One region of the Novimethylophilus sp. genome, then DNA from elsewhere that is predicted to be linked to it. Evidence: predicted binding sites of a transcription regulator. Region 1 holds the regulator's gene; each other region holds the start of a gene.

The links. The regulator sigma-54, encoded in region 1, starts transcription at its own class of promoters, with help from an activator protein. The targets are predictions, from matches to a motif close to TGGCACNNTTCCTGCT.
Region 2: a site for sigma-54 is predicted at 4,259-4,274, ahead of nifV (homocitrate synthase). Genes of this name have one in related genera too.
Region 3: a site for sigma-54 is predicted at 6,180-6,195, ahead of nifB (nitrogenase cofactor biosynthesis protein NifB). Genes of this name have one in related genera too.
Region 4: a site for sigma-54 is predicted at 3,557-3,572, ahead of flgB (flagellar basal body rod protein FlgB). Genes of this name have one in related genera too.

The regions. Positions count from the first base shown of each region.
Region 1 is NZ_DASXVH010000013.1:7,073-14,128, forward strand. It holds gene VGK14_RS01115 (PTS sugar transporter subunit IIA) at 1-52, opposite strand, end outside; gene rapZ (RNase adapter RapZ) at 147-980, opposite strand; gene hprK (HPr(Ser) kinase/phosphatase) at 987-1,946, opposite strand; gene hpf (ribosome hibernation-promoting factor, HPF/YfiA family) at 2,125-2,451, opposite strand; gene VGK14_RS01135 (RNA polymerase factor sigma-54) at 2,466-3,908, opposite strand; gene lptB (LPS export ABC transporter ATP-binding protein) at 3,918-4,640, opposite strand; gene lptA (lipopolysaccharide transport periplasmic protein LptA) at 4,679-5,269, opposite strand; gene lptC (LPS export ABC transporter periplasmic protein LptC) at 5,250-6,068, opposite strand; gene VGK14_RS01155 (HAD family hydrolase) at 6,102-6,626, opposite strand; gene VGK14_RS01160 (KpsF/GutQ family sugar-phosphate isomerase) at 6,669-7,056, opposite strand, start outside.
Region 2 is NZ_DASXVH010000066.1:30,000-37,055, reverse strand. It holds gene iscU (Fe-S cluster assembly scaffold IscU) at 1-277, shown strand, start outside; gene erpA (iron-sulfur cluster insertion protein ErpA) at 301-648, shown strand; gene iscA (iron-sulfur cluster assembly protein IscA) at 665-988, shown strand; gene hscB (Fe-S protein assembly co-chaperone HscB) at 993-1,523, shown strand; gene hscA (Fe-S protein assembly chaperone HscA) at 1,523-3,400, shown strand; gene fdx (ISC system 2Fe-2S type ferredoxin) at 3,458-3,796, shown strand; gene VGK14_RS10385 (hypothetical protein) at 3,937-4,164, opposite strand; gene nifV (homocitrate synthase) at 4,288-5,448, shown strand; gene cysE (serine O-acetyltransferase) at 5,458-6,207, shown strand; gene nifW (nitrogenase-stabilizing/protective protein NifW) at 6,228-6,563, shown strand; gene VGK14_RS10365 (electron transfer flavoprotein subunit beta/FixA family protein) at 6,698-7,056, shown strand, end outside.
Region 3 is NZ_DASXVH010000066.1:35-7,090, reverse strand. It holds gene VGK14_RS10225 (DegT/DnrJ/EryC1/StrS family aminotransferase) at 1-123, opposite strand, end outside; gene VGK14_RS10220 (hypothetical protein) at 120-380, opposite strand; gene nifT (putative nitrogen fixation protein NifT) at 382-582, opposite strand; gene VGK14_RS10210 (cysteine desulfurase family protein) at 622-1,770, opposite strand; gene VGK14_RS10205 (DUF3024 domain-containing protein) at 1,767-2,114, opposite strand; gene VGK14_RS10200 (nitrogen fixation protein NifZ) at 2,120-2,359, opposite strand; gene VGK14_RS10195 (nitrogen fixation protein NifZ) at 2,352-2,660, opposite strand; gene VGK14_RS10190 (4Fe4S-binding leucine-rich repeat protein) at 2,653-3,417, opposite strand; gene VGK14_RS10185 (hypothetical protein) at 3,410-3,919, opposite strand; gene VGK14_RS10180 (HesB/IscA family protein) at 3,924-4,307, opposite strand; gene VGK14_RS10175 (4Fe-4S binding protein) at 4,317-4,538, opposite strand; gene nifB (nitrogenase cofactor biosynthesis protein NifB) at 4,576-6,144, opposite strand; partial or broken gene VGK14_RS10165 (sigma 54-interacting transcriptional regulator) at 6,400-7,056, opposite strand, start outside.
Region 4 is NZ_DASXVH010000036.1:23,897-30,952, reverse strand. It holds gene VGK14_RS04870 (SMP-30/gluconolactonase/LRE family protein) at 1-793, shown strand, start outside; gene flgA (flagellar basal body P-ring formation chaperone FlgA) at 825-1,517, opposite strand; gene VGK14_RS04860 (hypothetical protein) at 1,629-1,952, shown strand; gene VGK14_RS04855 (GGDEF domain-containing protein) at 1,937-3,409, shown strand; gene flgB (flagellar basal body rod protein FlgB) at 3,615-4,019, shown strand; gene flgC (flagellar basal body rod protein FlgC) at 4,019-4,432, shown strand; gene VGK14_RS04840 (flagellar hook assembly protein FlgD) at 4,461-5,108, shown strand; gene flgE (flagellar hook protein FlgE) at 5,125-6,393, shown strand; gene VGK14_RS04830 (flagellar basal body rod protein FlgF) at 6,415-7,056, shown strand, end outside.

The DNA of each region.
Region 1 (7,056 bases):
GAATGAGGCTGTCGCCTAGCGTTCCATGAGCGATTACCAGTATTCCAATCATGATTCAGAAATCCTTTTGCACTCCGGGGAACAGGCTGAGCAATGCCATCCTTTTCTTTTCCCCGAGCTCCCTATAGTAGACGGTCCCATGTTGCTCAAGCCAGTTCGCGGTGCCTCACCAGCACCCGTTGTTGTGCGCGAAAGTATTGCGCCAAATGCTCGACAAAATACACCGAGCGGTGTTGCCCGCCGGTGCAGCCGATGGCGATGGTCAAATAGCTGCGGTTATCCCGCACGAAACACGGCAGCCATTTTTCGATGTAGCCGCGAATGTCTGCCAGCATTTCTGCCACTGCCGTCTGGCTCTCGAGGAATTTTTTTACTGCCGGGTCATGGCCGGTAAGCGGGCGCAGCATGGGATCATAATGTGGATTGGGCAGACAGCGTACGTCGTAGACGAAATCGGCATCCAGCGGAAGCCCATGCTTGAAGCCGAAGGATTCGAATAACAGCGTCAACCCGCTGTGGTCGAGCGCGGCGAAATCCTTGACCCACGAGCGCAACGTATTTGCCGCCAGTTCGCTGGTATCGATACGGTGACCAAGATCGGCGAGTTCCGTCATCAACGCGCGTTCCGCATGGATGCTTTCCGCCAGCGTACGCTCGCCGCCTGACAAGGGATGGCGGCGCCTGGTCTCGCTGAAACGTTTGACCAGGGTTTCGGTATTTGATTCGAGAAACAGCAGTTGTAGCTCGGCGCCGCGCGACCTGAGTCCGCGGATGTGCCCCGGTAGCTCTTCCAGCCTGGCGCTGCGCGTATCCACGCTGACGGCGACCAGTTGCTGGCCGGCTTGGTCCAGATGCTCTACCACCGGGGTCAGCATCTGTGCGGGCAGGTTGTCGACGCAGTAATAGCCGCTGTCTTCCAGCGCCTTCAGCACGATGCTTTTGCCGGAGCCCGACAGGCCGGTGACGATTACCAGGTGCATCGCTGGCTAGTTCCTGTCATCGTGCGACATATTGCGCCGGATTTCGCGGTTCTGGCGCTGCAAGAACTGGCGTGAGCTGTTGACGCCGCGCAGCAGCAGGATGTGGTTGCGTACCGCGACTTCGACCAGCACCGCAAGGTTGCGACCGGCAGCGACCGGCAGCGTTACTTTAGGGATTTTGACGCCGAGGATGGTTTCGCTCTGCGCCTTGATCTTGAGCCGGTCGACCTGGTGCGTGGCAAAATTTTCCGCCATTTCCAGCTGCACGATCAGGTCCAGCGGCTTGGTGGGCTTGATCGCGTTGTCGCCGAACAGCGCGCGCACGTTCAGCACGCCTAAGCCCCGCACTTCCAGAAAATCCTGCAGCAGTAGCGGGCAGCGGCCTTCCAGGCGCTCCGGCGAAACGCGATAGAAATCGGTGACGTCGTCCGCCACCAGACGGTGGCCGCGCGTAATGAGTTCCAGCGCGAGTTCGCTTTTGCCGATAGCGGCTTCGCCCTTGATCAGCACGCCGAAACCCTGCACTTCCAGAAACACGCCGTGGGAACTGGTCGATTCCGCCACCGCCTGGGCCAGGAAATGGCTCAGCACGTCCATCAGGCGCGGGCTCTGCTCGGGTGACGTGAACAGCGGGGTTCTCGAGTGGTCGGCAGTATCCAGCAACACTTGGGGCGCCACTTCGCCATTGGCTACGACGACTGCGGCCAGGTCGGTGGAAAACAGGTTGGCGATGGCGAATTTCAGTCCGTCATCGTCCAGGCTGCGCAAATAATCCATTTCGGCGCAGCCCAAGACCTGCACCCGGTTGGGATGCACGAAATTCAGATGCCCGATCAGCGCCAGCGAAGGCTTGGTAACGGCTTCGCTGGTGAGCAAATTGCCGCCGCCTTCCTTGCCGGCAACCCACGTCAGCCGCAGCTTGCGGCGGGTATCGCGGTAAAGCTCGGCAACGGTGATCTGGGCCATGTAAGAAGGTTAACCGCCGATGAACGCAGATAAATGCCGATGGCTCAGCAATCGATTTACTATTCGCAGCACAGCGTAAGATGCATGCAAAAAAGGATAGTGATTGTCTGAATAATCTGTTTTATCTGCGTTCATCGGCATTTATCTGCGGTTGAATGCTGTTATGGTTTTTTTAACCTTATTCGGCGTTCTGGTGCTTGACGCCGCCATTGGAGCGGTGGTGGTCGGAAATTTTTTCCTTGAACTTCAGCACCTGACGATCCAGCTTGTCCGCCAGCAAATCGATCGCGCTATACATGTCGCCGTTGCTGCATTCCGCATGCAGGTCGCTGCCGGGAACATGGATGGTGGCTTCGGCTTTCTGCGCCAGCTTTTCCACGGTCAGGGTGACCTTGACGTCGATCACATGGTCGAAATGATTGGTGATGCGCTCCAGTTTGGACTGGACGTAATCGCGCAGCGGCGGAGTGATTTCGAGATGATGTCCGGTCAGGTTCAGGTTCATGATGATGCTCTCCTCTAGATGGTCTTGCGTTGATTGGCAGCGGGTATCTGCAAAGATTCGCGGTATTTGGCGATAGTGCGGCGTGCCACGACGATACCCTGCTGTCCAAGAATGTCGGCAATCTGGTTGTCGGAGAGCGGCTTGCGCGGCTCCTCCGCAGCAACGAATTGCTTGATTAATGCGCGTATGGCGGTGGCCGAACAGGCGCCGCCGGATTCGGTAGCGACATGGCTGCCGAAGAAATATTTGAGTTCATAAACACCGCTCGGTGTAAGCATGTACTTGCGGGTAGTCACCCGCGAAATGGTCGATTCATGCAGGCCAAGCTCGTCGGCGATTTCGCGCAGCACCATGGGACGCATTGCCACGTCGCCATGCTCGAAGAAGTTGCGCTGGCGGTCGACGATCGCCTGGGACACGCGCAATATCGTGGCAAAGCGCTGCTGGATGTTCTTGATGAACCATTTCGCCTCCTGCATTTGCGTGGACAGGTACTGGCTGGAACTGTCGCGGTTGCGGGTGAGAATGTCCGCATACATGCGGTTGATGCGCAATTTGGGCACGGCCTCGCCATTCAGGCTGGCAAGCCACATGCCTTTGACTTTTTTCACCACCACTTCCGGCTGCACGTAGTGGTCGGCTTCGATGCGGGTAAAAGCGGAGCCGGGGCGGGGGTCTAGCCGGGTGATGAGCAGCTGTGCCGCGCGCAGGGTTTCGTCATCGCAGCGCAGGTTTTTTTTCAGGCGTGCATAGTCGCGCGTCGCCAGCAGCGGTAAATGGTTGCGCACGATGAGCAGCCCCATATCCCGCTGCGGAGTATCCTCGGGCTGTGCGAGCAACTGCAACTCCAGGCATTCGGCCAGATTGCGCGCCCCCACGCCGAGCGGGTCGAGATGCTGGACCAGCTTGAGCGCCGTTTGCAGCTCCAGCAGGTCGATTTCCAGTTCGGCGGGCAGCATCTCCGCCAGTTCTTCCAGCGGCTGATCCAGATAGCCGTCTTCGTTGATCGCATCCACCAGCAGCGCGGCCAGCGCCTGATCATGTTCGGACAGCGGCATCATGCGCAATTGCTCCAGCAGGTGCTCGCGCAGCGTGGGCGCGTCCGGCTCCTGGAACAGGTACTCGTTATCGTCGTCGCTGCTGGCGTTGCCGCTGGAAACCTTGTCCCAGCGTTCGCTTTCCACCGAACTGAAATCCGTTTCGGCCGAGTCCGGCGATTCCGGGGTTTCAGCCGGAGCGCCGACCTCGGTATCGACGGTCTGGCTGTCGGTGCCGGTATAGTTCGGCGTCACCGCATCTTCTTCGCTGCCCCGTTCCAGCAGCGGGTTTTCCTGCAGCATCTGCTCCAGTTCCTGCCCCAGTTCCAGCGAAGACAGCTGCAGCAGGCGGATGGACTGCTGCAGCTGCGGGGTGAGCGCCAGGTGCTGCGAAAGGCGAAGTTGTAATGATTGCTTCATGGTCGATGCTTACAGCCGGAAATCCTTGCCGAGGTAAACCTCGCGCACGCTTTCGTTGGCGATGATTTCGTCGGGCCGCCCGGCCGCCATTACGCGGCCGTCGTTGACAATATAAGCACGGTCGCAAATGCCGAGCGTTTCGCGCACGTTATGGTCGGTAATCAGCACTCCTATGCCTTGTTCCTTGAGGAAGCGGATGATTTTCTGGATATCGATCACTGCAATCGGGTCGATGCCGGCGAAGGGTTCATCCAGCAGGATGAAGCGCGGACCGCTGGCCAAGCAGCGGGCAATTTCCACGCGCCGCCGCTCGCCGCCGGACAGGCTGACCGCCGAATTGTCGCGCAGATGGGTGATGTGCAGTTCCTGCAATAGTTCATCGAGGCGCAGTTCCAGCTTTTCCGGCGGAATATTCTGCAACTCCAGAATCGCCAGGATGTTTTCCGCCACCGTCAGCTTGCGGAAAATGGAAGGCTCCTGCGGCAGATACGACAAGCCCATGCGCGAGCGGCGATGGATCGGCAGCCTGCTCAGGTCATGGCCGTCCAGCGTGATTTGCCCGCCGTCCAGCGGCACCAGCCCCACCATCATATAAAAGCTGGTGGTTTTGCCCGCGCCGTTGGGCCCCAGCAGGCCGACGATCTCGCCACTGGAAACCTTCATCGAAATGTCGTGGACCACCGTGCGCGCCTTGTAGCGCTTCTGCAATCCCTGAACCTTGAGCTCACTCACAGTTGCCAACCCTGGACTCCCGGTTGCCGTCCCTTGCATCATTGATTGTCTTGCGGTGCGGAGGCCGGCGGCGTTTCTGCGGCAGGCTTCGCGCCGGCGCCTTTCGCCGACTTCGGCTGGATCACCGCGTGCACGCGGCCTTTCGGATTGGCCGGCGTCGCCCCCTGCGGGCCGCCGAGCACTTCGGCGTACTCGGCGTTGGCGTCGTACATGATGTAATCGCCATGCACGATGTCCTCGCCGCGCTTCACCCATGCCTTCACGTACAGCTGCACCTTGTCCATGCGGCCGTCGTATTCGATGCGCTGGCCGCTGCCCTGTATATATTCGTCCTTGCCTTCCATCTTCTGGCGGAAAGTGGTGGGGCTGCCGGTGGAGGTGCTGTGCTGGAAGCCGTCCTTGTCCTCGCGCACGACCAGTTTGTCGGCATGAATGACTAGCGTGCCTTGGGTGAGGATGACATTGCCGGAATACACGCTGATTTTTTTGGCGTCGTTCGAGGTCAGGCTGTCGGCCTCGAGGTCGATAGGCTTGTCGCGGTCGGCTTTTTCCGCGAACGACATGCCGCTTGCCAGCAGCAGGAGCAGCGAAAGGGCGAGGTGAGATATTTTAATTAGCGGGATTCGCATAATGTCTCCGGATCCGGGTCTTGGAATGCCCGGCTTTGGTTTCGGTTTTTTTCGCCTTCCGGCCGTTGGTCTTGGTTTTCTGGGTATTCATGTCGTTGGTGCCAGCCTTGTTTTTGGAGCGCGGGCTTTTCACATCCGCTTTATCCTGTTTCTGGCCCGCTGGCGCCGTCACCGGCGCTTTCACGCCTGCGACCTGTTCTACAGTCAGCGGCGGCAGGGGTGGTGCATCGGGGCGCTCGTAATGCACTTTGACGCGGTTGAACAGCTTCAGTATGCGCTCTTTTTTGTTGTACTCCATGCCGCTGGCGTGAACGACCGTGCGCGGAGCCTGCAGGATAGTCACGGGGCGGTCGGTTTTCAGCAGGCCCAGATCCGGCATGATATGCATATACTCGGTCAGCAGGGTCAGTTCGCCTTTTTGCGGAGTCGCTGCGCGCACCATTCTCACATTATCCATGAAATAGACATTTTCGGCATTGGGTGAAACCAGGCCGCGCCCGCCTTGCACCTGTATGGTTGGCTTTTTGAGTGAGAATTGCGTGAAAAAGGGCCGCGTGAGCTTGGTGGTGTCATCGTCCGGAAAATGCCGCATGTCAGTGCCGGCCAGGCTGTAGCGCGGATTGCCCTGCCGGTCTGTTCTGTGCGAGGAAAAATTGTTGACAATGTAATCCGGGTCATGTCGCGTGCTGCCGTCGCGCTTGGCTGCGGGCGGCTGCACGCTGTGGTCTATCCACAGCGTGAGTGCCGCCAGCAGCGCCAGCAGTATTAGCGCAAACCAGATTGCGGGAAAGCCTTTCATGCGCGCTGTCCGTGACAAGTGCTCAGATCGTCCTCACCGCAGATACTGCGCCATCTGCTCATCATAGGTATCTTGTGCCTGCATGATGAATTCGCAAATCTCGCGCACCGCGCCCTGCCCCGCTCCGCGCGAAGTTACCAGGTGGGCGTGCTGCTTGACCAGCGGTGGCGCCGCGGGCACGGTGACGGCGAAGCCGCAGCGACGCATCGGCGGCAGGTCGACCACGTCGTCGCCCATAAAGGCGCATTGCTCCGGGGTCAGCCCGGTTTGCCGCAGCAGGTCGAGAAAGGCTTCCAGCTTGTCTTCCACGCCCTGGTAAAAATGGCCGATGCCGGTGCTCTCCGCGCGTTTGGCGACAACGTTGGAAGTGCGGCCGGTGATGATCGCCATGTCTACGCCGCTGGCCTTGAGCAGCTTCATCCCGAGGCCGTCGTGCGAATTGAAGGCCTTGTACTCGAGGCCATCATCGCCGAGGATCAGGCGGCCGTCGGTGAGTACGCCGTCGACGTCGAAAATGATCAGCTTGATCTTGCGCGCGCGCTCTATTGCTTCATTCATATCGATAATTGGTACAAACACCCGAGGTGTGTTGCATGCCTTTCAAATCACTTTTGCCCGCAGCAGGTCGTGCATATTGAGTGCGCCGATCAGCTTGCCCGCCTCATCCACCACCAAGAGACCGTTGATCTTGCGTTCTTCCATCAGTTCCACGGCTTCCACAGCCAGCTGGTGCGGGCCTATCGATTGCGGATTACGGTGCATGGTGTCGATGATCATTGCGCCGCGAAAATCCAGGCCCTGCTCCAGGATGCGCCTCAGGTCGCCGTCGGTGAAAATGCCTATAGGCTGTTCCTCGGCGTTGATTATCGCAGTCATGCCCAGGCCCTTGCGCGTCATTTCCAGCAGCGCTTCGGAGAGCGAGGCGTTGGCTGGAACGCAGGGTACGGCGTCGCCGCTACGCATGATGTCCCACACATGCACCAAGAGC
Region 2 (7,056 bases), on a different contig from region 1:
TGAAAACGGCATCATCGAAGACGCCAAGTTCAAGACCTACGGCTGCGGTTCTGCCATCGCCTCGTCCTCGCTGGTCACGGAAATGCTCAAGGGCAAGACGCTGGACCAGGCGCTGGAGATCAAGAATACGAACATCGCAGAGGAGCTCGCTCTCCCACCGGTGAAAATCCATTGCTCTGTGCTGGCCGAAGACGCCATTCGCGCTGCCATTAACGATTACCGCAGCAAGAACGCCACCGAGACTGAAGGCTACGTGGCCTGCAAGTCTGCCGCATAGAACCCATTTCAGGAGATCAGGACATGTCCGAAACCGCCACGCTCGATCCCATTATTTTTACTTCCAACGCTGCCGGCAAGGTCAGCGAGATGCTCGCCGAGGAAGGCGACGCCAGTCTCAAACTGCGCGTCTACGTCACCGGCGGCGGCTGCTCCGGCTTTCAGTACAGCTTCGCCTTCGACAACCAGGTCGCCGAAGACGATACGGTGCTGGAAAAGGACGGCGTCACGTTGCTGGTCGACGCGATGAGCTTCCAGTACCTGGTGGGTGCCACCATCGATTACCAGGAAGGCCTGGAAGGCGCGCGCTTCGTCATTACCAACCCCAACGCCACCTCCACCTGCGGTTGTGGCAGTTCGTTCTCGGTATAGAGATAGGAGAATCGACATGGCTGTTACGTTGACTGCAACCGCCGCAACGCGCGTGCAGAAGTTTCTCGCCAGCCGTGGCAAGGGCATCGGCCTGCGTGTCGGCGTCAAGACCTCGGGCTGTTCCGGTATGGCCTACACGCTGGAGTTCGTGGACGAGGCCGCGCCGGAAGATATGATTTTCGACAGCAACGGGGTAAAAGTGCTGGTCGATCCTGCCAGCCTGGTTTACCTCGACGGCACCGAACTGGATTATGCCAAGGAAGGGTTGAACGAAGGCTTCAAGTTCAACAACCCCAACGCCAAGGCTAACTGCGGCTGCGGCGAGAGTTTCAGTGTCTAGCGTCATGGAGAACCTGAGCGGTACCAACTATTTCGATCTGTTTGGCCTGGCGCCGCGCTTCGCCATCGATCTGAACAGCCTGGAGCTGTCTTTCCGGCGCCTGCAGGCCGAGGTGCACCCGGATCGCCATGCCAGCCACACCGAAAACGAGCAGCGCATGGCGCTGCAGCTTTCCACTGCGGTCAATGACGGCTATCGCACCCTGCGCCATCCGGCCAGCCGCGCGCAATGCCTGATCGGTTTGGCCGGAAAATCCGGAGCCGACGCCTCTGCCGCTGTTGCGCCGGCATTCCTGATGGCGCAGATGGAGTGGCGCGAGGCGATCGAGGAAGCGCGGGGCGCCAGCAATGCCGCAGCACTGGAAGCCTTGTCGCGCCGCCTGCGCCACAAGGTCGTCGTGCACGAGAAAGAGTTGGCGGTGGCGCTGGATGAACGCGGAGATTTCGACGCTGCCGCGCAGCGGGTCAATGAGTTGCGTTTCTACGAAAAACTGCGCGTCGAGATCGACGACGCATTGGACCGGTTGGATAGCTAATGGCACTGCTCCAGATCACCGAACCCGGCCAGAGCGCCGCGCCGCATCAACACCGGCTGGCGGTCGGCATCGACCTTGGCACCACGCATTCGCTGGTGGCCTCGGTGCGCAGCGGTACCGCGGAAGTGCTACCGGACGCCTCAGGCCGCGCCTTGCTGCCCTCGGTGGTGCGCTACGGCTCCGGCGGTGAGGTGGGCGTGGGTTGGGAGGCGCGCGATGGCGCAGCCAAAGATCCCCGCAACACCATCGTCTCGGTAAAGCGCTTCATGGGGCGCGGCGCGGCCGACATCGCCGACGCGGCCAACCTGCCTTACCAGTTCGTCGAGGCCCCCGGCATGGTCAAGCTCAAGACCGTAGCGGGCGAACTCAGCCCGGTCGAAGTTTCCGCCGAAATCCTCAAGGTGCTGCGCCTGCGCGCCGAGGAAAGCCTGGGCGGCGAGTTGTCCGGCGCGGTGATTACGGTTCCCGCCTATTTCGACGATGCCCAGCGCCAGGCCACCAAGGATGCGGCGCGGCTGGCCGGCCTGTCCGTGCTGCGCCTGCTCAACGAGCCGACCGCCGCGGCCATCGCCTACGGACTGGATAACGCATCGGAAGGCATCTACTGCGTCTACGACCTGGGTGGCGGGACTTTTGATTTCTCCATCCTGCGCCTCACGCGCGGGGTGTTCGAGGTGCTTGCTACCAGCGGTGACTCGGCACTGGGCGGCGACGATTTCGACCGCTGCATATACGGCTGGCTGGTGGAAATACTCAAACTGCCGATATTGGGACCGGAAGACGCCCGCCTGCTGCTCACCGAATCCCGTCTCGCCAAGGAGCGCCTGACCGATGCGCCGGCCACGGAATTTTCCTGCGTGTTGTCGGACGGTGCGCCGATTGACGCCATCCTCAGCCGCGAGGTGTTCGTCGAGTTGACCAAGCCGCTGCTGGCCAGAACTTTCAGCCCGGTGCGCCGTGCCTTACGCGATGCCGGCTTACAGGTGGAGGAGGTGCAGGGCGTGGTGCTGGTAGGCGGCGCCACCCGCATGCCGCATCTGCGGCTGGGGGTGACCGAATTCTTTTTCCGTGAACCGCTCACCAATCTCGACCCGGACAAGGTAGTAGCATTGGGCGCTGCCATCCAGGCCAACGCGCTGGCTGGAAATGGAGGCGGGGACGAACTGCTGCTGCTGGACGTGATCCCGCTCTCGCTGGGTATCGAGACCATGGGCGGTTTGAGCGAAAAGATTATTCCGCGCAATTCCACCATTCCTTCGGCGCGGGCACAGGACTTCACCACCTTCAAGGACGGCCAGACCGCCATGAGTTTCCACGTGGTGCAGGGCGAGCGCGAACTGGTGTCGGAATGCCGCTCGCTGGCGCGCTTCGAATTGCGCGGCATTCCGCCCATGGTGGCGGGGGCGGCGCGCATCCGGGTGACCTTCCAGGTGGATGCCGACGGCCTGCTGTCGGTATCGGCACGGGAACAGACCACGGGTGTCGAATCGCACATTACGGTGAAGCCTTCCTATGGCCTTACCGATGCCGAAATTGCCGGCATGCTTACCGCCGGCATTTCCAATGCCGAGCATGACAAGCGCATGCGCGCCCTGCGCGAGGCCCAGGTGGATGCGCGGCGCCTGCTGGACGCGACCGAAACCGCAATGGCCGAGGATGGGCACGAACTGCTCAGCAAACCCGAGTGGGACGCGATCTGGAGCAAGATTTACGAGCTTGCCGAAATTCTGCTGATGGGCGATGCGAACAGCCTGGAATCGTTGCGCCAGGTCACTGAAGCGCTCAATGCCGCCACTGCCGCTTTCGCCGGCCGCCGCATGGATGCTTCCATCCGCAAGGCGCTGTCGGGGAAACAAATTGAAAATATCGAACTATGATCATAACCAATGCACTCCCTCTCCTCTCGCGGGAGAGGGTTGGGGTGAGGGGCTGCAATGACGATCATTAACGTCCTTCCTCATCCCAATACCTGCCCGGATGGCCTCGTCTTCGAGGCCAAGCCAGGCAAGGCGCTGTGCGACGCGCTGCTGGCCGCCGGGGTGGAAATTGAACATGCCTGCGACGGCGTGTGCGCCTGCAGCACTTGCCATGTCATCGTGCGCGAGGGCTTCACGTCGCTGGCTCCGGCCGGCGAAGAGGAAGAAGACCAGCTGGACGAAGCCTGGGGGCTGACGCCCACCTCCCGCCTGGCCTGTCAGGTTAGGATCGGGCAAACCCCGCTCACCGTCGAACTGCCGCGCTACAGCCTCAACCACGCGCGGGAGTACGAGTAAGAGCGTCTAACAAACCGAACTCGCTCGGCACCGATCTTCATGAGTTAACTAGATATTTGATGGCCTTGAGAAAGATTACCTCATCTTCCATGTTAGAGAGATTCAGAGGCATAAGAGTAATTATGCCGAGTTGCGTTTACCTAAACTAATACAATCACATCGCCGTACTTCGCCACGGTACTGTCGTGTGTGAGCAATTTGAGCGGTTCCGTAACTGCCTGTGCAACCAGCATCCGGTCGAACGGGTCGGCATGATGCATAGGAAGGGTTTCGGTAGCCGCAGCGACCCACAGGGCGATATGGGTGTCGAGCAGCGGCGTGGCACTGCATGCCCGTGTGATCGTGGCGGATTTTCTGGGCGTGAGCATTGCCGATGCTTGTAGCAAACCGGACAATTCTGGTGCAGGTGTGGATGTTTCACAACCTGATGATTTGTATTGATAAATTGACTTACCCTCAGGCTGGCACGGCAGATGCTTGATTAAGTTCAAATGACAGCCGAGCCAGCCATGCGACAAGCCAATCCCATCATCAACGACACTACCCTGCGCGACGGCGAACAGACCGCCGGGGTGGCGTTTGGCCGTGTGGAAAAACTGGCGATCGCCCGGTCTTTGGCCGATGCCGGCGTGCCGGAGCTGGAGGTGGGTATCCCGGCCATGGGCGGGGCCGAGATCGGTGATATCCGCGCCATCGCCGCGCTGAACCTGCCGAGCCGTCTGATGGTATGGGGCCGCATGACGGGAACCGACCTGGCCGCATGCGCAAAGTGCGGCGTGGAGATGGTCAACCTTTCGCTGCCGGTTTCCGATTTGCATATCGAGAAAAAACTACGCCGCGACCGCACCTGGGTGCTGGCGCAAGTTGCTTATTTCGTGCGCAAGGCGGTCGATCTCGGCTTGCAGGTATCGGTGGGCGGGGAAGATGCCTCGCGCGCCGATCAGTCTTTTGTTCTGCAGGTGGTCGAAACCGCGCAGGCCGCCGGGGCGCGCCGCTTCCGCTATGCCGATACGCTGGGCGTGCTCGACCCGTTCGCCACGCATGGGCGTATCTCCCGCCTTGCCGCTGCTACCGACCTCGAAATCGAAATCCATGCCCACGACGATCTGGGCATGGCCACGGCCAATTCCATTGCCGCCGTGCTGGCCGGCGCCAGCCACGTGAACACGACCGTGAATGGTTTGGGCGAACGCGCCGGCAACGCCCCGCTGGAAGAGGTGGTGATGGCGCTGTGGCGCATCCACGCCATCGAAACCGGAGTAGACATGCAGCGCTTCCCGGTCATTTCGCACCTGGTGGCCAAGGCTTCCGGTCGCGCAGTGGCGCTCAACAAGAGCATCGTCGGCGAGGCGGTGTTCACGCACGAATCCGGTCTGCATGTGGACGGCCTGCTGAAAGATCCGGCCACCTATGAAAACTTCGATCCGGCGCAGGTGGGACGTGACCGCAGATTAGTCCTCGGCAAGCATTCCGGCAGCCACGGTGTGAAGCATGCTTACGCGCAGCTTGGCATCAACCTGCAGGGGAACGAAGCGCCGCAGGTGCTGGCGCGGATTCGCCAGTTCGCCAACGCGACCAAGCGCAATCCCCAAACCGAAGACCTGATGCGCCTGTACCTGGAAGCAGTGCAGGTGCAGGCGTCGGGACAATAGGAGCAGGCCATGGACACCTCTACACACCAGCCTTCCCTGCTGCAATTACTGCGGGAGGATCTGAACTGCGTGTTCGAGCGCGACCCGGCGGCGCGCAACCGGCTGGAAGTGCTGCTGACCTATCCCGGCCTGCACGCGATCGTTGCCCATCGGTTGGCACACGGCCTGTGGAAGCGCGACCTGCGCTTCGCCGCGCGCTGGCTGAGCTATTTCACCCGCATGTTCACGCAGATTGACATCCATCCGGGTGCCGCCATCGGCAGACGGTTTTTCATCGACCACGGTTGCGGCGTAGTGATCGGCGAAACGGCGGAAATCGGCAACGACGTAACGCTGTATCACGGCGTGACTCTGGGCGGTGTTTCGTGGAACCCCGGCAAGCGCCATCCGACCTTGTGCGATGGCGTCATGGTAGGCGCCGGCGCCAAGATCCTGGGACCGGTCACGGTTGGCAAGCTGGCGCGGGTAGGTGCGAACTCCGTGGTGATTCACGATATCCCCGAAAGTATGACCGTGGTCGGCATTCCCGGCCGCGTGGTGCTGCCGGAAGACCAGCGCCGCCAGCCGCAGCGCGGCATCGACCTTGACCATCATCTGATGCCTGACCCGGTGGGGCGGGCCGTGGCGACGCTGCTGGGCCGTATCGACGACCTGGAAGCGCAATTGGTGATGCTGAAGCGCGAACAGGCGGCGGGTAGGCAAGACCTGGTGGAGGCCGGCACCCCGGCTAACAACGCCCGCATCGTCACGATACATTGAATTTTCAACCTGGAGCCATCATGAGCCAACTACTCGACACCATGCAGAAGTTTTCTGCGGCCGAAGAATTTCTCGATTTTCTGGGCGTGGACTATGCCCCGCAGGTGGTGCATGTGAACCGTCTGCACATCCTGAAGCGCTTTCAGCAGTACCTCGGCCACGACCCGGTGCAGAAAGATTTGCCGGAGGCAGAGGAGCGTGCTGCCTACAAGGATAGGCTGCAGCATGCCTACCAGGACTTCGTGCAGTCCAACGCCGTCACCGAGAAGGTGTTCAAGGTGTTTCAGGACGCGGAAGGCGTGCAGACCGTGAGCGTGAAGAAACTCAAGACTACTTTGGAAGAGCGCCGCGTCTGATTGTCGGGTTTGCGACAAAGTGCAAAGCGCCGTCACCAGTTTATAACTTATTGAAATATTTGTAAAAATAGCATCATGCCCAGTTTGGCATGGAGGTTGCTGTAGTCAGGGTAAGGCAATTCACGGAGCGAGACATGCATATCGTTGTCTGCATCAAGCAAGTCCCGGATAGCGCGCAAATTCGCGTGCATCCAGTGACCAACACCATCATGCGCCAGGGCGTGCCGGCCATCGTCAACCCCTATGACCTCTATGCGCTGGAAGAAGCGCTACGCCTCAAGGACCAGTACGGCGGGCGAGTGACGGTGCTGACCATGGGTCCGCCGATGGCAGAGGCGGCATTGCGCAAAGCCATTTCCTACGGCGCGGACGATGCGGTGCTGGTGACCGACCGCGTGTTCGCCGGCTCCGATACGCTGGCGACCAGCTACGCGCTGGCCTCGGCCATCGGCCAGATTCACAAGGATATGCCGGTCGACCTGGTGTTTACCGG
Region 3 (7,056 bases), on a different contig from region 1:
AGCCTCGAACGCCTCGGTAAACGGGCCGTCGCTCTGCTGCGAACGGCCGAGCACGGCCTGTACCGCAGCAATTTCCGCCGCGGAGTAGTCCGGATCGGACAGCGGAATCCAGGTATCGGTCATCGGTGCGCGACCACGATGCCGGTGGCATGGGCGGGGTCGCTGGTCAGCTGCACGCAATGCTCGCGCCCGTCCAGCAGGTAAAGGTTGTAGTCAGGCAGCGAGCGGAATGGCGTTTCCGGGATGTCGGACGCCGACATGTGCACGAAGGAAAGTTCGGGAAAGCAGCCCTTGAGCATGACCAGAGGATTCTGCGTGAGCTTGCGGAATTCAGCCAGCGACAGCTCGATTTCATTCAATGTGTCCAGGGAAATGCACATGTCATTCTCCCAGTCGGCGTGCTTCGACAGTAATCGGCAGCCGCGTGTCGGCCGCCATTTCCGGCAGCGCCAGTTGCCAGCCATTGGCGAGCTTGACCACGCCGCCCCATAAGTCCGGTTTTTCCTGCCCCACGATGGGTTCTTCCAGGTCTTTCTTCGGCACGTAGGCCGAGAGCTCACCCTTATCGTTGCGCCGTATCATCACTTTCACGATCTGTCCTTTCGGTGTTTAAAATTTGCATCAGGCCGCCACCGATGTCGGTGCGGTCATGGCCTCGACCACGGCCGCCATGGTTTTCACCACAATGTCGACCTCGGCCTCGGTGGTCTCGCGCGACAGCGAAAAGCGCACCGAGGAGAGCGCTTCATCCCGGCTCAGGCCCATTGCCAGCAGTACGTGAGAGGGCTCGGTGCCGTTTGCGGTACAGGCACTGCCCTGCGAGGCGATGACCCCGGCCTGGTCCAGGCGGTGCAGCAGTTCTTCGCCGTGCAGACCGGGGAAGCTCAGGCTGCAAGTGTTGGGTACGCGCGCCGCGCTGCCGTTGAACCGCGCAAACGGCATGCGTGCCAGGATGCCGCTCTGCAACCGGTCGCGCAGCGCATCGACTCGGCCTGCGTGGTGGACCAGGTATTCCTGCGCCAGGCGGCAGGCGACGCCCAGTCCGACGATACCGGCCTGGTTTTCCGTGCCGCCGCGCCGGTTGCGCTCCTGGTGGCCGTAAATCAGCGGCTCCAGGGCGAAACCCTTGCGCACATAAAGCACACCGACGCCCTTGGGCGCATGCAGCTTGTGGCCGGAGAATGACAGCAGGTCGCAGCCGATCTGGCGCACGTCAATCCGGATCTTGCCGGCGGTCTGCGCCGCGTCGGTGTGAAACGCCGCGCCTCTGGCGTGCGCGATGGCTGCGGCTGCGGCCACCGGGAACAACACGCCGGTTTCGTTGTTGGCGTGCATCAGGGTGACCAGCGCGGTGTCATCCGTGACGGCATCGGCCAGTGCCGCCATGTCGAGCTCGCCACCGGGCTGCACCGGCACCTGCACTACCTCCACGCCTTGTGCGGCAAGGTGGGCGAGGAGGCACAGCGTGGAGGAATGCTCGACTACGCTGGTAACGATGCGCTGTCGTGTCGGATCGGCCGCCAGCGCGCCCAGGATCGCCATGTGATTGGCCTCGGTCGCGCCGCTGGTAAAGACAATTTCTGCCGGGCTGGCGCCGACAAAAGCGGCTACTGCCGCGCGTGCTGCCACCAGTGCCGCCTTGGCATGCTGGCCGAGGTGGTGGCTGCTGGAAGCGTTGCCGTACTGCTCGGAGAACCACGGCAGCATGGCTTCAAGCACCGTAGGCAGTACGCGCGTGGTCGCGTTGTTGTCGAAATAAAAAGTGCTCATCGCCAGAATTCCCGTTTCGGATCTGCAATCAGCCGCGCCAGCAGAGTGGGCAGGCTGAGGTATTCGGAATGCGCGCGCCAGCGCTGGTTAGCGTCGTCCTTCTGATACAGGCGCCAGAAGCCGCCTTCCTGGAACTCGATGCGCGCGATGTCGATTTCGCCACCGTCGGGGTCAATGGTTCTCGAACAGCATGGACTGCGCACCAGGTAGCCGTCCACGTCCGGCAGCACGCTGGGCGCGACGTACTTGTAGCGCTCGCGCTCGGCCAGCGTTTTCTCGATGCGCTTGCGATCCACCTCGTTGGGGTGGGGGCACAACGTTTCGTAGATGGGTTCGGCGATCATCACGGTCAGGCCGGCGAGAGTTCTTCCTCGAACACACCGACCACCTTGCCATCGGCGAATTCGACCAGGTACACCGGCTCACCGGTTTCTTCCACCAGCCCCACGTTGACGATCTCGCCGCGTGCACCCTGGGCGGCGAGCAGCGCTTCCAGCGGGGCGTCGGGATAACTGCCGTCGTTGACCAGGTCTGTCTCGGTTATCACAGGCTGACCCCACTGAAATTTTGGTTCACGCGGTTCAGCCATGACTTTGTTCCTTTTCTTCATTGACGATTGCTTCAGCCAGCTCCAGCTCCTTGCCGCGCATGCCGACGCGGTAGCCAAGCTCGTAAAAATCAATGCCGTAGATGTAGAACTGCTGCAAAAAAGTACCGATGCTGGTGACATAGCCGACATCGCCCTTGCTGACCAGGATGTCGCCTACTTCGCGTCCGGGAAAGGTGCCGTCGTTGCGCACGTATTTTTTCGAGCGCACTTTCTGGCCGTATTCGAACTTGGGCGGATTGACCAGTTCGACCACGTCGCTGTCGCGGCTGATGTCAGCCATGGGTGTGCTCCTGTTCGGGGTGCAGGCGGTCACGCGCCACGGCGGCTACCGTCTCGTCCTCGTCCTGTGCCAGATCCGCCAGATATTGCACCGGGACGCGCTGGGCTACTTCGAAGCGTACACGCCAGTCAGCGTCGAATCGGAATGGCGCGAGCAGGCCGGCCGGCATGCGGCGGATGGCGGTGAGGCGCACCTCCTCCGCGCTGTCGTTGGCCAGCATGGGCAGCCACTCGCCGCCGATCTTCGCCGCCACTTCGTGCCGTACCGAGGAATCCGGGTCGCGCACCAGGTGGAACAGCAGTCCGGGTGCGATGCGGCGCGCGATCACCACCCGCACGTAGTAGTCGGGGTCGTGCAGCATGGCGGGCAGATCGTGCAATTCGAGCCGGGAGGCGACGCGCACCCGGACTTCGCGGTCGGGATCGTGGATCAGCTTGCCCAATAGCTTGGACGGCAACCTCAGTGCGACGCTGGCGCGTACCGTTTCATCGGGATCATGAATCAGCCGATTGAGCTGGAATAGGTCAAGATATTTCGCCGCGACGGCACGCACTTCGAAATAGGGGTGGTCGATGTGCTGGCTGGCGAGGCCGGGATTAGTCGCGAAAAAACGGTCGATGCGCTTGGCATAGCGGTCGTGCACACAGGAACGCAAAGGCGCGCAGGTGCCTTTGGCCAGCCTGTCCTGATGGATGCAGCCGGAGCAATCAATCGGGCCGCCTTGCCAGCCGAGGGCAGGGATATCGCTCTCAATCATCGTAGTCGTCCTTGCCGATGCGCTCCAGAACGTCCAGCAACACCTTGCCGCCAACCTTGTTGTCGGGGTCGAGTTGCAGCAGCTTGTCCACCACGGCGCGGCCTTCGTCCATGCGCTTGAGGCGCAGCAGCAGATAGGCATAGGCCTTCAGTGCGAACAAGTAGAAACGGTGCGCCGGTTCGTCGTTGCGAAAATCGGCGTGGCTGGGCGTGACTTCCTGCCACCTTGCAGGCAACCGCAATTCCGCGGCTACCGACACCAGGCAGGTCACGGCAACCTTGAGGGCTTCCGCAAGGCGGCCCTTGTAGAAGTAGTAGCGGTATTCCCCAACCTGCACCACCGGATTGTTCGGCGCGACAGCCTTGGCCAGCGCCAGATGCATTTCAGCTTTGGTATCGTCGGCATAAGCCATGCTCGCCAGCCTGAGCTGCTCTTCCGCCACCGTGGGAAGGCTCCGGTAGCGGGTGGCGAACCAGACATTTTCGATGGCTTCGCCTTCCATGACATCAGTGCTTGCGCTGGATGCTGGCGATACTGACCGTGCTCGGACCGGAATGCTCGCCGTGGCCGCTGGAGTTGCTGCTGCAACCGCAGCTTTCCGCCTGTTGGGTGATGAAGGTCAGGCCGGATTCCAGCGGCGTATCCTTGAAGTCGATGGTGGCGCCGTCCAGTAAAATCCTGGACTCTGCCGGCAGAAACAGCTTCAGCCCACTCGCTTCCACGGTGGCATCGCCTTCCAGCGGCCCGGCTTCCACTGTGAATTCCGAGCTCAGGCCGGAGCAGCCGCCGGGGCTGACCACCAGACGAAACCCGTGCTCCGGCGTGCCGCCGTTGAAGCGGATCATGCGGCCGATGAATTTTTCCGCTTTCGGAGTGATTGTCAGTTCCATGATTTTTCCTTATGCAGCCTGATAACGCGGATAGGCGGTGTCGATGATGCAGGTATTGTCCACCGGGCAGGCGGCGACGCACTGCGCCTCGTCGAAATGGCCGATGCACTCGGTGCACTTTTCCGGCTTGATGAAAAACACGCCATTCTTCTCGTAAATGGCCTGGTTCGGGCATTCCGGCTCGCAAGCCGAACAACCCGTACACTGTGAACCGACGATCTTGTATGCCATTTGATTCTCCTTTTGAAAATGCGTTGAGGGTGGCCTGTCAGGCCGCCATGAATGCGCCCTGGCGGATGGCGGCATCGCCACGCTCCCGATGCGCGATTTCGCCATTGGCCACGCGGGCGCGGTAATCGGCGAACCAGGTCAGCGCTGCCTTTTCGATGAAGTCGTGGGCGTAAGCATCCACCGGCTCGATGCCGACGGCCTTCAGCTCATCGCGTGGGCAGGCGCCGATCTTGGCTACCAGCACGGCGTGGCAGTCGTTGATGGCATTGACGATGGACGGTAGTTGCTCGTCCTCGCCAAAACCGCCCTGACAATAGAGATCGACGCGGCGGTGGCCGACGAAAGTGGCGGAGGAGGGCGTCAGTTCGAAAATCTGGAACTCAGTAGCATGGCCAAAGTGCTCGTTGACCTTGCCGCCGCCGGTGGTGGCGACGGCGACCAGCACCTTCATGCCATCGTCGGTACCACTCTGGGCAGCCAGTGCTGCCTGCTTGGCGTCGTGTTGAGCCTGGCGCTCGGCTTCGACCTTTTCCTGGTAGGCACGGCGTTTTTCCAGGTCGTACACCACATCCATGTGTTCGATCTGGTCCAGTGTGAATTCGTCGCTGCGATCCTCACCGAGTAAACCAACCGCGTCGGCACGGCACTGGCGGCAGTGGCGCATCAGGTTGGCGCCGCCCATGCAGGCATCCTGCACGTCCTTCAGCTCCTGAGCGGAGGGACCGCGCTGGCCGGTGAGGCCGAACACGGTGCCGTGCTCCGCTTCCGAGATCAGCGGCATGATGTTATGCAGGAAGGCGCCGCGCGATTTAACCGCCCGATTCACCTCGTACAGGTGTTCGTCGTTGATGCCAGGGATCAGCACCGAATTGATCTTCGTCAGCACGCCGCGTTTGGTCAGCATTTCCAGCCCCAGCATCTGACGGTCAGTCAGTATCTGTGCCGCTTCACGACCGTAGTAACGCTTGTGGTTGTAGAAAATCCATGGGTAGATTTTCTCGCCCACTGCCGCATCGATCATGTTGATGGTGATGGTGACGTGGTCGATGTTGTACTTGCAGATTTCATCCACATAATCCGGTAGCGCCAGACCATTGGTTGACAGGCACAGCTTGATGTCGGGTGCCTGCTCCTGCAACATGCGGAAAGTCTCGAAGGTCTTCTGCGGACTGGCCAGTGCGTCGCCGGGGCCGGCAATGCCCAGCACTGTCATCTGCGGGATTTCGCTGGCGACCGCGATGACCTTCTTCACCGCCTGTTCCGGCGTTAGCTTCTGCGATACCACGCCAGGGCGGGATTCGTTGGAACAGTCGTATTTTCGATTGCAATAATTGCACTGAATGTTGCAGGCCGGCGCCACGGCAACGTGCATACGGGCATAGTGGTGATGGGCTTCCTCGGAATAGCAGGGATGGTTCTTCACCTTTTCCCAGATTTCCGGCGGCATGTCGTTCTGGCCATCCGAGGAGCCGCAACTGGCCTTGCCCTCGCCGCCCGTAGTCCCGCAGCCGGAAGAGGCCGGTTGCCCTGCCACCTCGACCCTGATGCCGTTTAACGGTTTGAGCCGGCTATGGCCCGATAGCGCGTCTTGCAGTGCGATCTCCATGTTGATGCCCTCGGTAAAGGATTTACTGGGGTATCAGCAAGTCGCGTGCCATTGAGGTATTTTTGTTTAAGTTATTTTAAATCAATATGTTGGCGTGTTTCTACGGCTTGTCGCCATTACGACAAAGTCGTATTGCGTTTGTCATAAAGGAAACAGTGGTCGGGGAGTGTGGTACGCCGGATTAACAGCCTGTCGGACGTAAAGGAAACTCGTCCAGTCAAATTTTCGCTACGATTCTTTAAAGTTGGCTCGCCGCTAAAACTTCTTCACTTCGATATTGTATTTCTTCAGCGCATAGCCCATCTGACGCGGGGTAAGATTGAGCAGGCGCGCGGCCTTGGCCTGCACCCAGCCGCTTTTTTCCATAGCATTGATCAGTTGTTTGCGTTCCGAAGGGCGTTCCGGTACATCGATAACTTCTTCGGCCACTGTGTGCCTTTCCGGATCTGCCGCAATCGGTGCAATCGGGATGACGTCGCTCTTGGGTTGGTATTTCCACAGGGTGGAGGACAAACACTGGTTGGTCTGGCAGGGGATGTCCACCTCGCGGACAACGCTGCTGCGCGCCATGGTGGCAAAGCGCTCCACGCAGTTCTCCAGTTCGCGCACGTTGCCGGGCCAGTGGCAATTAGACAGCACGCGCATGGCTTCCGGCGTGATGCCGATTTTGGCACTGTTTTCACGGTTGAAACGAGCCAGGATATTTTCCACCAGCAGCGGAATGTCGTCGCGCCGTTCCCTTAATGGCGGCAGGAAGATGGAAATGACATTGATGCGAAAATACAGGTCGGAGCGGAACTCGCCCTTGCTGACTGCTTCTTCCAGGTTGCGGTTGGTGGCGCATATCAAGCGTACGTCCACCTTGATCGTCTTGTTGCCGCCGACGCGTTCAAACTCACGCTCCTGCAGTAC
Region 4 (7,056 bases), on a different contig from region 1:
GGCCGGAGCAGCGGCAACCGACCTGAAGAAGGCGACCGGCCTCAAGACGCCGGAGTCGGTGCTTGCAGTCAACGGTCGTATTTATGTTTCCGAGATCGGCGAATTCGGCAAGGATGGCGACGGCCAGATCAGCGTCATCGGCGCCGACGGCAAGCCCAAGGCGTTTGCCACCGGCATGGACGACCCCAAAGGCTTGGCGTATTCTGGGGGATTGATCTATGTGGCCGACAAGACGCGCGTCTTGAGCGTGGACAAGAACGGAAAATGGAAAGTGTTTGCCGCCCCCGAGGCATTCCCGGCCAAGCCGCAATTCCTCAATGACTTGACTTTCGACAAGGCCGGCAACCTGTATGTGTCGGATAGCGGCGATTTGAAAGGCAAGGGCGGCGCCGTGTACCGCATTGCGCCAGACGGCAAGGTGACCGCACTGGCGACGGCCGAGGATAAGCGCGTTCTGGCTCCCAACGGGTTGCTGCCCGACGGCGACGACAATCTGCTGATGGTGGATTTCCTGTCCGGCATCCTGTACCGCATCACGCTCAAGACCGGCAAGATGGTGTCGGTGGCCGAAGGCTTCGGCGGTGCGGACGGTATCGTCCGGGACAAACAGCGCAGGCTGTGGATCAGCGACTGGAAGAATGGCCGCGTGTTCATGCTTAAGCGCAACGGCGAACTCAAGCTGGTCAGGGACGGTTTCCAGGCGGCGGCCGACATCGGCTTGTCGCAGGATGGGAAATTCGTACTGGTGCCGGACATGAAGGCCGGCGAGCTGACATGGCTGCCGGTTAAATAGCGATCGGCGGCAAAAAGTCATTAGCTGATAGCTAAAAATACACCTCGACTACGCCTTCGCTCTTGGCGATGCCCTTGATGATCTGCCCCGAGCGGGTCTTTACCGCCACCACCTGGCCGCCTGCTGCGTTGCCCATGGCGACACCTTCCGAGCTTACCTTGAATCCCGTGCCTTGAGCGATCAGCACGACCTGCTGGCCCTGGCGTATCGCCAGGGCGGCACGCAGCAGTTCCGGGCGCAGGATTTCGCCGGGCTGGATGGGGTTGATGGCGGTCCTGCCGATAGCCTGTTCCGGGGCGGTCAGAACGCCGCCCTGGTATTGCATGAGATCGCGCATTTGCGGCTGCATATCGGAAGCTTCCAGCAGCTGCCCCCGGCCTATCGGACGGGTTGCCACCAACGCCATCGCGGATACCCTGACCATGACCGGAACATAGATCGACCAGGCTGCCGGTGCGCGGCAGCGCACGCCGACACTGGCACGTCCCCATAGCTTGTTGCCACTGGGCAGCCAGGGTTCCAAGCGGTCGCACCGGCCAAGGTGCAGGCGCGAGTCGGGGCGGGTCACGCTGATGTTGATATCGCCGCCCAGGTTCGCCGTTTTCTGGCGTACAAAGCGTTCGACGCTAGCGACGATTTCGTCGAGCGATTGCCATTCGTCGGCCTCGGCCGCTACGGAGGCAAACGTCAGGCAGAGTGCGATAAAGAGCTTGCGTATGGGCATTGTTTCATGACAATCTTCAAGTGCCTGGAATAGCGTCGGCGCACCTTTGCGGCAGACCGAGCAGGCCAACCGATTCTAACCCGAAACGAGTACGCCTACACTGCATTGGCAATGAAACCCCAGCAAACCCCGATAGAAATCGCGCGCCAGGCATTGAAAACGCTGGCGCAGAGCAAAATTCCGCCGACACCGGACAATTTTCGCAAGGTTTACGACGAGATCATTGGCGCCGAATCCGCCAAATCCGAAGATCCGCTGCAATTGCTGGCCAGGCTATTGAAAGAGGCCGGTCGTGGCCGACCGAAATACGCCAGGCTGGCAGCGCAACTGCAACAGGCGGCTGCCCAGTCGAATGGCCCGGAGCTCGAAACGCTGCTGCGGCAATTGTTGCCGGCGGCGATGCGCCCAACTGGGGGGACGTGCTGCGCGAGTTGATTCACGAACTGGATGTCAGCCGCCCCGGAGTCGGCATCAGCAAAAAGAAGGAAGGGCTGGAGCGGGTGCTGGTCAATTTCGGCACTGACGTGGATGTGCTGGAAGCCAAAATTCAAGCGCTGGTGGTTTCCTGGAAGCATAGCGGCAAAGCCGCGGAACCTCTGGCCGAGCGGGAGCCGACGGGAGCGAACGTGCAACCCGTTGCCGACCGAAAAAGAACGGCCGGCACGGTGTTGTCGTCCAGCGCGACTTCTCCGCTCGCGGCACTCTGGCGCGACCTGCTGATCAAGACGCTGGAGCTTGGCCTGCTGTCCCAGCTCAGGTATTTGCCTGAGCTGGGGCGCAATGCCGAGGCTTTGCTGGCCCAGGCGAAAGCCGCGGCGACGGAGCAAGAAGTGGCCATGCTGGGCGAGAGCTTCAAGGCTTTCTGGTTCAAGCTGGAAATGAACAGCGACGCGCAATTCCGCCTGCATGAGGAGCTGCTGCAGGTGATGCGCCTGCTGGTCGAGAATATCGGCGAACTGGTGGTGGACGACGGCTGGCTGCAGGGGCAGACCACGATGATACGCGACATTATTGCGCGCCCGCTGGACATCGAGGTGCTTTACGATGCGGAGAGCAGCCTGAAAGAGCTTATTTTCAAACAGGGCAGGCTGAAGCACGGCCTGATCGAGGCCAGGGAAACGCTCAAGCAGATGGCGACCAGCTTCGTGGAGCGCCTGGCCGAGATGACGGAAAACACCGGCGAGTTTCACAACAAGATCGAAAGTTATCAGCGACGGCTCAGTTCCACCGAGGATATCGTCGAGCTGAACGTCATCCTGGACAATCTGATGCAGGACACCAAGGCGATGCAGCTGGACGCATTACGGGCGCACGAGCATCTGCGGCAGTCGCAGGGCGAGGTGAAAGACGCCGAGCAGCGCATCCGCCAGCTGACCGACGAGCTGCATCAGATCAGTGAAGTGGCGCACAAGGACTTCCTCACGGGCACGCTCAACCGGCGCGGCATGGACGAAGCCTTCCAGCGCGAATTCAGCCGCGCCGAACGCACCGGCGAACCCATCAGTGTGGCCCTGCTCGATGTCGATCACTTCAAGAAGCTGAATGACACGCTGGGGCACGAGGCGGGGGATGTGGCGCTGGTACATCTGGCCAAGGTAGTCAAAAACGTGCTGCGGCCGACTGACGTATTAGCGCGGTATGGCGGCGAAGAATTCGTCATCATTCTGCCGGAAACCGATCAGGCGGAAGGCACTGTCATCATGACCCGCGTTCAGCGCGAGCTCACCAAGAACTTTTTCCTGCACGACAACCAGAAGGTGCTGATCACGTTCAGCGCCGGCGTCGCTCAGCGGCAGCAGCAGGAATCGGCGGAGGAAGTCATCAAGCGGGCCGATGCCGCGCTGTATCTTGCCAAGCAGGCGGGGCGCAACCGCGTGATTGGAGCGGAATAAGCTTGCAGCGATCAGCTTTCAGCCAAATCAAAAGGTCCCACCGCTGACCGCCTTTCCCCTTGCCGCCCCGGCAAACGCTTGCCGATCCTTGCCGGAATTGCCGGTTTAAAATCCTTAAAACCCTTTACTGAAGCCGCTTCCAGGTGATGGCATGATATCTGCTTTTAGTCTTCCGAAACCACCGATCCGCGGAAAGACGGCAATCATGACCACGATAGACAAGACATTCGATTTTCAAGAAAAGGTGCTGGCGCTGCGCGGCTACCGGCAGCAGTTGTTGGCGTCGAATATTGCCAATGCCGATACGCCCAACTACAAGGCGGTGGACATCGACTTCGCCAAGGCGCTGCAAATGGCGCAGAGCGGCCGGGCGGCAGGCGGCCTGGCAAAAACTTCTCCCATGCATCTGGATGCCGCCGGCGGCAGCGCCGTGGCCGGCGTCAAGCCGCTGTACCGCGCCGCGGTGCAGCCCAGCATCGACGGCAATACGGTGGACACCAACGTCGAGCAATCGCAGTTTTCCGAAAATGCTCTGCAGTACATGGCGACGCTGCAATTTATCAACGGCAAGATTCAGAGCACAATGCTGGCGCTGCGGGGAGGTAACTGATGAGTCTGTTCAACGTGTTTGATATCGCCGGCTCGGCGATGACGGCGCAATCGATGCGCCTCAACGTGGTGGCGAGCAACATGGCCAACGCCGACAGCGTCACCGGTTCCGACGGCCAGCCTTATCGTGCCAAGCAGGTGGTATTCCAGGCCAAGCCGCTCAGTGCAGCCATGCCCAAAGGCGCGTCCGGGGTGGTTGTGGCCAGGGTGGTGAATGACCCCTCGCCGATGAAGATGGTGTATGACCCCAAGAGTCCTTATGCCAACGAGCAGGGCTACATCACCATGCCCAATGTGAATGTGGTGGAAGAAATGACCAACATGATTTCCGCGTCGCGCTCTTATCAGGCTAACGTGGAAATGATGAATACGGCCAAGTCTATGATTCAGCGCACGCTGGCGTTGGGCCAGTAAGCGCCGGGCTAACAGGAGATAAATAACCATGGCAATCGCAATAACCGGCACCTCGGCATCCGCGTCGGCATCGTCTGGCGCGTCGACGGCCACGGCGGTACAGGATCAGCAGGATCGCTTTTTGAAACTGCTGGTGACGCAGATGAAGAACCAGGACCCGCTGAATCCGCTGGATAACGCGCAGGTGACTTCGCAGATGGCGCAGCTCTCCACGGTTACCGGCATCGAGAAACTGAATGCGACGCTGGCAGCCTACGCGCAGGCGCAGTCGTTCCAGTCGGTCAACATGATCGGGCACGCGGTGCTGGCCCCGGGTGATTTCGTCCAGCTGAAGAGTGGTGCGGCAGTCGGCGGCCTGGATCTGGCGCAAGCGGCGGATACGGTTAAAGTGAGTATTGCCGACGGTTCCGGCAAGGTGGTGCGTGAGCTGAACCTTGGTAAGAAGGATGCCGGCGTTTCGGCTTTCACCTGGGATGGCCAAACGACGGCCGGTGCGGCCGCGGCGGATGGATCCTATACGTTTGCGGTGAATGCGACATTGGCCGGCGAGCAAGTGACGGCAACCCGTCTCGCCGTGGGCCAGGTCAATAGCGTGTTGATGGACAAGGCCGGTCCGGCGTTGAGCGTGGGCGGCCTGGGGCTGGTCGATTTGTCGGCAGTCCGGCAGGTCATGTAATCAAAAGGAGAACGACATGGGTTTTCAGCAAGGTTTGAGCGGCCTTAACGTCTCGGCGAAGAATCTCGACGTCATCGGCAACAATGTGGCGAATGCCGGCACGGTAGGATACAAGAGCGGAGCGGCGGAGTTCGCCGACGTGTTCGCCGCCTCCCTGACCGGCGGCGGCGCATCCCCGGTCGGCCTGGGCTCCAAGGTGTCGTCCGTGGTGCAGCAGTTCACCCAGGGTAATATCACTTCCACCAACAATCCGCTTGACATTGCCATCAATGGCGGCGGGCTGTTCCGGGTCAGCAATTCGGGTGCGATCACCTATACCCGCAACGGCCAGTTCCAGATGGATAAGAATGGATTTATTGTGACCAGCAATGGACTGCGCCTGACGGGCTATCCGGCCACCTCCGCCGGTCTGATCAATACCGGTGCGCTGAGCGACTTGCAGATTTCCAGTGCCGACATTGCGCCGTTGGCAACCGGCGCTTCCGTGAGTGGCGCCAAAGGCGTGGTTTCGCAACTCAATCTGGATTCCCGTGCGGCTGTTCCGCCTACCACGCCGTTTGTTTACACCGATCCCACCAGCTACAACAATTCAACGGCGCTGACTGTTTATGACAGCCTGGGCAGCCCCAGCACTTATTCACTGTACTTCGTCAAGACGGCAGCCAATGCCTGGAATGTCTATTCGTCGCTAACGAATCCGGCAGGCGCCACCACCCAGTTGCAAACGCCTCCGGCAAAGTTAGGTGCATTGACCTTTACCACTGCCGGCGCGCTTACGGGTGTTTCGTCATTCACGGAGTCGTCGGTCACCTCGGCAATATTGGGCACGGGTGCTGCTGCCATGAGTTTTCCCGTGGACTTTACCGGATCCACCCAATTTGGCGGCAAGTTTGCCGTGAACACGCTTACCCAGGACGGTTTTACGCTAGGGCGCCTGAGTGGTTTTAATGTGGGCAAGGATGGCGTGATCACAGGCCGTTACACCAACGGCCAGTCCAAGTCGCTGGGTCAGGTAGTTCTGGCTTCATTCAAGAATGCGCAGGGCCTGCAGCCGCTGGGCGATAACAACTGGGCGGAAACGTCCAATTCCGGCACTGCCTTGCTGAATACCCCGGGAGCTTCCGGCTCGTATGGCGCATTGCAGTCCGCTGCGGTGGAGGATTCCAATGTCGACCTTACCGCCGAACTGGTCAACATGATCACCGCGCAGCGCGTCTACCAGGCCAATGCCCAGACCATCAAGACGCAGGACCAGGTGTTGCAAACCCTGGTGAACCTGCGTTAAAGCTGATCGTCGATAGCTGACATGGATCGATTGCTTTATATCGCGATGAACGGCGCCAAGCACAGCCTGCTGCAGCAGGCTGTGACGACGCAGAATCTGGCCAATGTTTCCACCAATGCCTACAAGGCGCAAAGCAGCGCATTCCGCGCGTTGCCGGTATATGGGGCGGGAGCGCCGACCCGCACGTTCGTCGTGGATTCCACGCCGGGAGCGGATCTTTCCAGCGGCGTGATACGTACAACCGGTCGTCCGCTGGATGTGGCGGTGCAGGGGCGCGGCTGGATCGCGGTGCAGGATGCGAAGGGCGGCGAAGCTTATACCCGTAACGGCAGCCTGCAGATCGCCGCCGACGGCACGCTGGTTACCAGCAACGGGCTGACTGTGGTGGGTGACGGCGGACCAATCTCGGTGCCCACCGATTCCGAGCTCACCATTGGCAAGGACGGTTCCGTTTCCGTGGTCAGCAATAACCAGTTCAATGCAATAACCACCATAGGTCGCATCAAGCTCACCAATCCGGCGGATACCGATATGGTGCGCGGCGACGACGGCCTGTTCCGGCAGCGGAACGGCCAGCCGGCAGCGGCGGATGCCGGCGTCAACCTTGCCAGCAGCGCGCTGGAGGCGAGCAACGTCAGCGCGGTGGACGCGCTGATCAGCCTC